Regions from separate parts of the Stenotrophomonas sp. KH_036_B genome, predicted to be linked through region 2. Evidence: riboswitches for the same ligand, from Rfam matches in the RefSeq annotation. Region 2 holds a riboswitch; the other holds the start of a gene.
What was found. Region 2 has a riboswitch for cobalamin ahead of metE (5-methyltetrahydropteroyltriglutamate--homocysteine S-methyltransferase). Riboswitches for the same ligand answer to the same signal wherever they lie in the genome.
Positions count from the first base shown of each region.

Region 1 (4,412 bases), 340 kb from region 2:
GCCTGCGCGGTCAACCGCGCATGGTTGAGGCAGCCCAGCCGCAGTCCCACCACCATCACCACCGGCAGCTGCAGCGCGTGCACCAGGTGCGACTGGTCCAGCGTGGTCGACAGAGGGGCCAGCCAGCCGCCGACGCCTTCCACCACCACGGTGTCGGCCTGTGCCTGCAGGCGCGCGAACGCCGCCTCGATCGGTGCAAGCGCCAGGGTCACACCGGCCGCCGCGGCCGCCAGCTCCGGGGCCAGCGGCAGGGGCAACGCGTACGGGTTGAGGTCGGCGTAGGCCGGGGTGGGGTCGCTGGCCGCCAGCAGCGCGGTCGCGTCTTCGTTGCGCAGGCCTGCAGGCGTCTGTTCGCAGCCACTGGCCACCGGCTTCATGCCCACCGCGCGGACCCCGTGCTGGCGCAGCGCGTGCAGCAGGACGCAGCTGCTGAAGGTCTTGCCGATGCCGGTATCGGTACCGGTGATGTAAAGCGCGGCGGGCGGGGAGGCAAGGGTCGTCATGGCCAGGCCGGTGGACAGGGGGCCGCCATTATCGGCGCTGGCAGGGCGGTGGCGCACCGGCACCGCTGCGTTCCGTGGCCGGGCGGTCCGGTGTGGGCTGCGCTTGCTAGACTGCGGCCATGTTCACTACCTCCACGCTTACCGGCAGCAAGCCGGAACAGTACGGCCAGCTGCTGGCCCAGGCCCGCGCCCTGGTGCACGGCGAGCGCGACCGCATCGCCAACGCGGCCAACCTTTCGGCGCTGGTGTACCACGCGCTGCCTGGGCTGAACTGGGCGGGTTTCTATTTCTTCGACGGCACCGAACTGGTGGTGGGTCCCTTCCAGGGCCTGCCGGCCTGCGTGCGCATTCCGCTCAGCAAGGGCGTGTGCGGTGCCGCTGCCTCGCAGCGCATCACCCAGCGCATTGACGACGTGGATGCGTTCCCGGGCCACATCGCCTGCGATTCGGCGTCGCGTTCGGAGCTGGTGGTGCCGCTGGTGAAGGGCGACACCCTGATCGGCGTGTTGGACCTGGACAGCCCGTCGCTGGCCCGCTTCGACGCCGAGGACCAGGCCGGTCTGGAAGCGATCGCCGCGGTGTTCGTCGAGGCCCTGGGATGACCGCCAAGCTGCGCAACATCGGCCCGAAGAGCGCCGCTTGGCTGCGCCAGGTCGGTCTGCGCACGCCCGAGGAGCTGACCGCCATCGGCGCGGTCGCTGCCTTCGTCAAGGTCAGGCGTGCCGGCTTCAAGCCCAGCCTCAACCTGCTGTATTCGCTGGAAGGCGCACTTCGGGACTGCCACTGGCAGGAACTGCCCGAAGCCCGCCGCGTGGAACTGGTGGCCGAGTACGACGCGATCATCGCCGACAAGCCGCTGAAGAAGGCACCGCCGGCCTCCGGACCGGTGTATGACCGGACGGTGGTCAGCGATGACGCGCCATTCGAGCAGGACCAGGACGACGCGCCGTAGAGCCACGCCCTGCGTGGCCGTTTTCCGTTCGGGCGCCGCGCAGCCACGCAGGGCGTGGCTCTACCATCTGGCACCGCGCGCAGCCACGCAGGGCGTGGCTCTACCATTTGGCACCGCGCGCAGCCACGCAGGGCGTGGCTCTACGTTGGCTGCTGGAGCTCCAGCAGCTCGCCCCACAGCTGGCCGTCCTCGCGCTCCACGCGCAGCTGCAGGCGCGTGCCGTGGTCGATACGCAGCGCCCAGCACATCGCCATCGGCAAACCGCAGACCTGCGACAGCACCATCCGCAACGGACCGCCATGGCTGACCACCAGCGTCGGCACGGGGTCGGGATCGTCCAGCAGGCGGTGCAGCGCGCGCGTGATGCGGCGCTCGAAATGCCCCCAGCTCTCGCCATGCGGTGGCGGGTTGGCGTGCGGATCCAGGTGGAAGGCGGACAACGCGTCCATCGGCAGCGCATCGAGTGCGACGCCATCCCAGTCGCCGAAGTCCAGCTCCTCCCATTCCTCGTCGGCGATCACCTCCAACCCGCGCGGCAGGGCCAGCGCTTCGGCGGTGTGCACTGCGCGCTGGCGCGGCGAGCTCAACAGGCGCTGCCAGGGCAGCCCGGCGTAGCGCTCGCACAGCGCGTCGGTGCTGCCTGCCTCGAGTGGCGCGTCGCTGCGTCCATCGAGATGGCCGTCGCGACCGGTGCTGGCGTGCCGGACCAGGTCCAGGATCATGCCGTTGCCCCGTGGCGTAGCGCTGCAGGCCACCGCAGGGTTCCACGGCCAGGCCGGCAAGGGTGCTGCAACCACGTCTGTTTCATGGGAACCCCTTCGTAGAGCGAGGCGCATTCTAACCGCTCGGCCTGCGTCGCTCCGCCGCAGGTTGCCGCGGGTGCGGGGCTTTGCTCTACACTGCGCGCACTTTCAGGTGACCTGCGGCGCATGCCGGCAGGTTGAAACGGGAAGCCGGTGACGCAACAGGGCCCTGCCCACTGCCAGCCCGGCACTGCCCCCGCAACGGTAAGCGTGGAAACCAGGCAATACGCCACTGTGCTCACGCATGGGAAGGCGCCTGGTGCGATGGTCCGCCATCGACCCGCGAGTCCGGAGACCGGCCTGGAAGACGACTGGTTGCGATGCGGCGGGCATGGCGGCGGCAAGCGGCGCCGTGCGCCCGCCCACCGTCCGATGCCTCCGTTGACACGACCTCCCCTACCCTTGCCGCGCGGGCGTGCGCGGTGCATGGAGTCAACGATGACGCTTCAGATCCGCATTCTTTCCCTGGCCGTGCTGTCGGCATTGCCCCTGGTCGCTGCCGCGCAGGACGACGCGACCGCACTGGACCAGGTCCTGGTCACCGCCACCCGCACCCCGATCGCCCTGCAGGACAGCATCTCGCCGGCGCAGGTCATCGACCGTGCCGAGATCGAGCGCAGCCAGGCGCCGTCGCTGCAGGACCTGCTGCGCGGCCGCGCCGGCATCAACCTCAACAACAGCGGTGGGCTGGGCAAGCAGAGCTCGCTGTTCCTGCGCGGCACCAACTCGGCCCATACCCTGGTGCTGGTGGATGGCGTGCGCATCAATACCGGTGACCTGGGCCTGGCGATGATCCAGGACCTGCCGCTGGCGCAGATCGAACGCATCGAAATCGTGCGCGGCCCGCAGTCCAGCCTGTACGGCGCCGACGCCATCGGCGGTGTGATCCAGATCTTCACCCGCCGCAATGCCGGCGATTTCGCCCCGCACCTGCAGCTGGGCGGCGGCAGCAACGGCCTGCGTGAAGCCAGCGGCGGCTTCGGCGGTACCGGCGCGCGTGGCTGGTTCGGCACCGACATCGCCTACCAGCACACCGACGGCATCAATGCGTGCCGCGGTGATGCGGCCACCTTCGCCGGCTGCGGTGCCGATGAGCCCGACCGCGATGGCTACCGCAACCTGTCGATGAGCCTGCGTGGCGGCTACGCGCTGAGCGACACGCTCAACGTGGAAGGTACCGCGCTGCGTGCCGAAGGCGAGAACCACTACGACGGGTACTACAACTACTCGGAAACGCTGCAGCAGGTGCTGGGCGGCAAGCTGCGTTACACGCCGAGCGAGCGCTTCAACCTGACCGTCAATGTCGGCCGTGCCGACAACGAATCGGACAACTACAACGACAGCACCTGGCTGGGTGCGGCGCAGACCCACCGCGACAGCGCCTCGGTGCAGGCCGATGTCGGCATCGCCGACGGCCAGCTGCTCAGCGCCGGTGTCGACTGGAGCCAGGACAACCTGGACGGCAGCAGTGCCGGGTACCTGGTGGACAGCCGCGACAATACCGGCGTGTTCGTGCAGTACCAGGGCCGCTTCGGCGCGCACCACCTGCAGGCCAGCGTGCGCAACGACGACAACGAGCAGTTCGGCAACCACACCACCGGCAGCCTCGGCTGGGGCATGGAACTGGGCGGCGGTTTCCGCCTCAACGCCAGCTACGGCACCGCGTTCAAGGCACCGACCTTCAGTGACCTGTACGACCCGTGGAGCGGCGTGCCGGGCCTGGACCCGGAGACCTCCAAGAGCGCCAACGTCGGCATCGCGCAGCAGGGTGACAGCTGGCGCTGGGGCCTGGATGTGTACGAGACCCGCATCGACGACCTGATCACCTACGATTCCACCACCTTCATGATGTCGCAGGTGGAGAAGGCGCGTATCCGCGGTGCGGAACTGACCGGTTCCATCACCGTGGCCGGGTTCGATCTCAACGCGCAGCTCAGCCACACCGATCCGCGCAACCGCACCGACGGCAGCGCGCAGTTCGACAACTGGCTGGCCCGCCGCGCGCAGAACACCGCACGCCTGGACATCGACCGCAGCGTCGGCGGCTTCCGCGCCGGCGTCACCGCGTTCGGTGCCGGCAAGCGCTACGACAATGCAGACAACACCGTGCGCCTGGCCGGTTACGGCACCGTGGACCTGCGCCTGGAATACGCG
Region 1 covers NZ_CM174491.1:636,143-640,554, reverse strand. Annotated here, with positions in the region: gene bioD (dethiobiotin synthase) at 1-503, opposite strand, end outside; gene AC3ITN_RS02870 (GAF domain-containing protein) at 623-1,105, shown strand; gene AC3ITN_RS02865 (TfoX/Sxy family protein) at 1,102-1,455, shown strand; gene AC3ITN_RS02860 (histidine phosphatase family protein) at 1,596-2,177, opposite strand; cobalamin riboswitch at 2,352-2,576, shown strand; gene btuB (TonB-dependent vitamin B12 receptor) at 2,697-4,412, shown strand, end outside.
Region 1: it holds a riboswitch for cobalamin, as region 2 does, so the genes downstream of both, btuB (TonB-dependent vitamin B12 receptor) here and metE (5-methyltetrahydropteroyltriglutamate--homocysteine S-methyltransferase) in region 2, are expected to answer to the same signal.

Region 2 (4,412 bases):
TTCGGAGCCGGGCAAGGGCCTGTGGGCATTGCCGGGCGGATTCGTCGGCCAGCAGCAGAGCCTGCTCGACAGCTGCCTGCGTGAACTGCGCGAAGAAACCCGCCTGAAGATTCCGCTACCGGTCTTGAAGGGCTCGCTGAAGAGCCAGCATGTCTTCGACCACCCCGAGCGCAGACAGCGCGGCCGCACCATCACCCATGCTTTCCACTTTGAGTTTGCGGCAGGCGAACTGCCGCCCGTGCGCGGCGGCGACGATGCCGACAAGGCACGCTGGATTCCGGTGAGCGAAGCGCTGGACATGGGCCCGCAGCTGTACGAAGACCACCTGCACATCCTGGAGTTTTTCCTGGGCCGGGGCTGATCCCGACCCGTTTCCCACGCCGGCGGATAGACCGCCGGTGTTCCCCCGACGCGAAGGAGCTTCCGTCATGCACTACCTCGATAATCTTCTCCTCAATACCGACAGCTACAAGGCCAGCCACTGGCTGCAGTATCCGCCGGGTACCGACGCCACCTTCTTCTACGTGGAATCGCGCGGCGGCCTGTACGACCGCACCGTCTTCTTCGGCCTGCAGGCGCTCCTGAAGGACTACCTGGCCAAGCCGATCACCCATGCCGATGTCGACACCGCGCGCGATCTGTTCGCCGCCCACGGTGTGCCATTCAACGAAGACGGCTGGCGCTACATCGTTGACCACCACGCCGGCCTGATGCCGATCCGCATCCGCGCGGTGCCCGAGGGCACGGTCGTTCCGGTCCACAACGCATTGATGACCATCGAATCGACCGACCCGAACGCGTTCTGGGTGCCGTCGTATCTGGAAACGATGCTGCTGCGCATCTGGTACCCGGTCACCGTGGCGACCATCAGCTGGCATGCCAAGCAGACCATCCGCCAGTTCCTGGAACGCACCAGCGATGACGCGGAGGGGCAGCTGCCATTCAAGCTGCACGACTTCGGCAGCCGCGGTGTCTCGAGCCTGGAATCGGCCGCCATCGGCGGCGCGGCGCACCTGGTCAACTTCCTCGGTACCGACACCGTCTCGGCCCTGCTGTATGCCCGGGCGTTCTACCACGCCCCCATGGCGGGTTACTCGATTCCGGCCGCCGAGCACAGCACGATCACCAGCTGGGGCCGCGATGGCGAGGTGGAGGCCTACCGCAACATGCTGGCGCAGTTCGCCAAGCCCGGCGCGCTGGTGGCGGTGGTGTCGGACAGCTACGACATCTACCACGCCATCACCGAGCACTGGGGCACCACGCTGCGCCAGCAGGTGATCGACTCGGGCGCCACGGTAGTGATCCGCCCCGACTCGGGCGACCCGGTGACCGTGGTGCTCAAGTGCCTGGAACTGCTCGACGAGGCCTTCGGGCACACCGTCAACGGCAAGGGCTACAAGGTGCTCAACCATGTGCGCGTGATCCAGGGCGATGGGGTCAACCCCACCAGCATCGGCGAGATCCTGGAGAGCATCACCACGGCCGGCTACGCCGCCGACAACCTCGCCTTCGGCATGGGCGGCGCGCTGCTGCAGCGGTTGGACCGTGACACCCAGAAGTTCGCCCTGAAGTGCTCGGCCGCCCGGGTCAACGGGCGCTGGATCGACGTCTACAAGGACCCGGTGACCGACAGCGGCAAGCAGAGCAAGCGCGGCCGCATGAGCCTGCTGCGCCATCGCGAGTACGGCCAGTTCCGCACCGTGCCGGTGCCGGCGGAGGCCGCCTCGCTGGCCGACATGGAAATGCCGCTGGGCTTCGAGGACGCCATGGTGACGGTGTGGGAGAACGGTCGGTTGCTGCACGACGAGGCGCTGGAGCAGATCCGCAGCCGGGCCAACGCCGCACGGCGTTAACGCACAGGCGCTTGACCGTTGCCCCAAGTCGGCCTACCTTGTGCTCGCCGAAGGTATCCATCTCTTCATGCAGATGAAGGGATGGGTTTAAACGGGAATCCGGTGAAGGCGCCTTGCGCGCCCATTCCGGAGCTGCCCCGCAGCGGTAAATGGAAACGAAGCCTGCCAACAGCACTGGGCGTGATCGCCTGGGAAGCGGCAGGGAGTAGGTGGGCGTCCGCGCCCGTGTCCATCAGCCCGAATACCGGCCCCGGCCGGAGGACACGACCGTCCTCCGATTCGACCTGGAACGTCCGCGGGGAGGTTGCCGGGGCCTGACGCCACGCCTGCCGCGTGGCGCTGTCCCTGTGCGTCCGCTTCACGGCATCCGGTTCGCCCGCGGGGGCGAAGGTCGCTGGCGCAGCGGGCACGGCAGCAATGGCGTGGTGGCCGCGCAGTTCCTTCGTTCCTCAATGCCAATACGCAATGAGGACACGTTCCATGACCACTGTTACCAACCTGGGGTTTCCCCGCATCGGCGCCAAGCGCGAGCTGAAGCGTGCGCTGGAAGCCTTCTGGTCCGGCCAGAGCAGCGCCGCGTCGCTGCTCGACACCGCCGCCGGCCTGCGCGCCACGCACTGGCAGCTGCAGCGCGACGCCGGCGTTGACGTGCCGCCCAGCAACGACTTCAGCCTGTACGACCAGGTGCTGGATGCCGCCTTCCTGTTCGATGCCATCCCGGCGCGCTACCGCGCCCTGGCCGACGCCGACCCGCTGGCCGGCTACTTCGCCATGGCCCGCGGCGTGCAACGCGACGGGTACGACCTGCACGCGCTGGAAATGACCAAATGGTTCGACACCAACTACCACTACCTGGTGCCGGAGCTGCAGGCAGGCCAGGGCTTCGCGCTGCGTGGCGACAAGCCGCTGGCCGAGTACCGCCAGGCCAAGGCGCTGGGGATTGAAACGCGCCCGGTGCTGATTGGACCGGTGACCTTCCTGCTGCTGTCCAAGACCACCGACGGCAGCCCGGCGCTGGACCTGCTGGACGCGCTGCTGCCGGTGTACGTGGAACTGCTGGGCCAGCTGCACGCCGCCGGCGCGCAGTGGGTGCAGCTGGATGAGCCGGTGCTGGTGCAGGACCTGGACGACCACGCACGCGCGGCCTTCGCCCATGCCTACGCGGTGCTGGCCAAAGCAGTGCGCCCGAAGGTGCTGGTGGCCACCTACTTCGGTGCGTTGGACGACAACCTGGCGCTGGCCGCGTCGCTGCCCGTGGACGGCCTGCACGTGGACCTGGTGCGTGCACCGGAACAGCTGGATGCGGTGATCAAGGCGCTGCCGGTTGGCCGCGTGCTCTCCGCCGGGCTGGTCAACGGCCGCAACATCTGGCGCACCCACCTGGACAACGCGCTGGTGCTGGCGCGCTATGCGCACGGCCAGCTGGGCAGCGACTGCCTGTGGCTGAGTCCGTCGTGTTCGCTGCTGCACAGCCCGGTCGACCTGGACGACGAGAAGAAGCTGGACGGTGAACTGCGCGGCTGGCTGGCCTTCTCGAAGCAGAAGCTTGCCGAGCTGCGCGTGCTGGCCGATGCCATCGACCACCCGGCCCGTGCCGAAGCTCCTCTGGCCCTGTCGCGCGAGCGCATCGAGTCGCGCCGGCGCTCGGCACGTGTGCACAACCCGGCCGTGGCCGCGCGCCTGGCCGCACTCACCCCCGCCGATGCACAGCGGCACAGCCGCTACCCGCAGCGCCACCAGGCCCAGGCGGCCGCACTGAAGCTGCCGCGCTTCCCCACCACCACCATTGGTTCCTTCCCGCAGACGCTGGAGGTGCGCGAAGCACGCGCCAGCAACAAGTCCGGCACGCTGTCCGACGCCGACTACGACGCCTTCCTGGCCACCCAGACCGAGCATTGCGTGCGCATCCAGGAGCAGATCGGGCTGGACGTGCTGGTGCACGGCGAGTTCGAACGCAACGACATGGTGGAGTACTTCGGGGAGCAGTTGGACGGGTTTGCCTTCACCAAGAACGGCTGGGTGCAGAGCTATGGCTCGCGCTGCGTGAAGCCGCCGGTGATCTACGGCGACGTGACCCGCCCGAAGCCGATGACCGTGCGCTGGTCGCAGTACGCACAGTCACTCACCGACCGCCCCATGAAGGGCATGCTCACCGGCCCGGTGACGGTGCTGCAGTGGTCGTTCGTGCGCGACGACCAGGCGCGTGCCGATACCTGCCGCCAGATTGCGCTGGCCTTGCGCGATGAAGTGCTGGACCTGGAGGCGGCCGGCATCGGCGTGATCCAGATCGACGAGCCGGCGATCCGTGAGGGGCTGCCGCTGCGTCGCGCGCAGTGGCGCGAGTACCTGGACTGGGCGGTGGAAGCCTTCCGGATCAGTGCCAGCGGCGTGCGCGATGCCACCCAGATCCACACCCACATGTGCTACTCCGAGTTCAACGACATCATCCACTCGGTGGCCGCGATGGACGCCGACGTGATCTCGATCGAGACCTCGCGCTCGCGCATGGAGCTGCTGGACGCCTTCGTGCGCTTCCAGTATCCCAACGAGATCGGGCCG
Region 2 covers NZ_CM174491.1:295,435-299,846, reverse strand. Annotated here, with positions in the region: gene AC3ITN_RS01220 (bifunctional nicotinamide-nucleotide adenylyltransferase/Nudix hydroxylase) at 1-361, shown strand, start outside; gene AC3ITN_RS01215 (nicotinate phosphoribosyltransferase) at 429-1,853, shown strand; cobalamin riboswitch at 1,887-2,120, shown strand; gene metE (5-methyltetrahydropteroyltriglutamate--homocysteine S-methyltransferase) at 2,334-4,412, shown strand, end outside.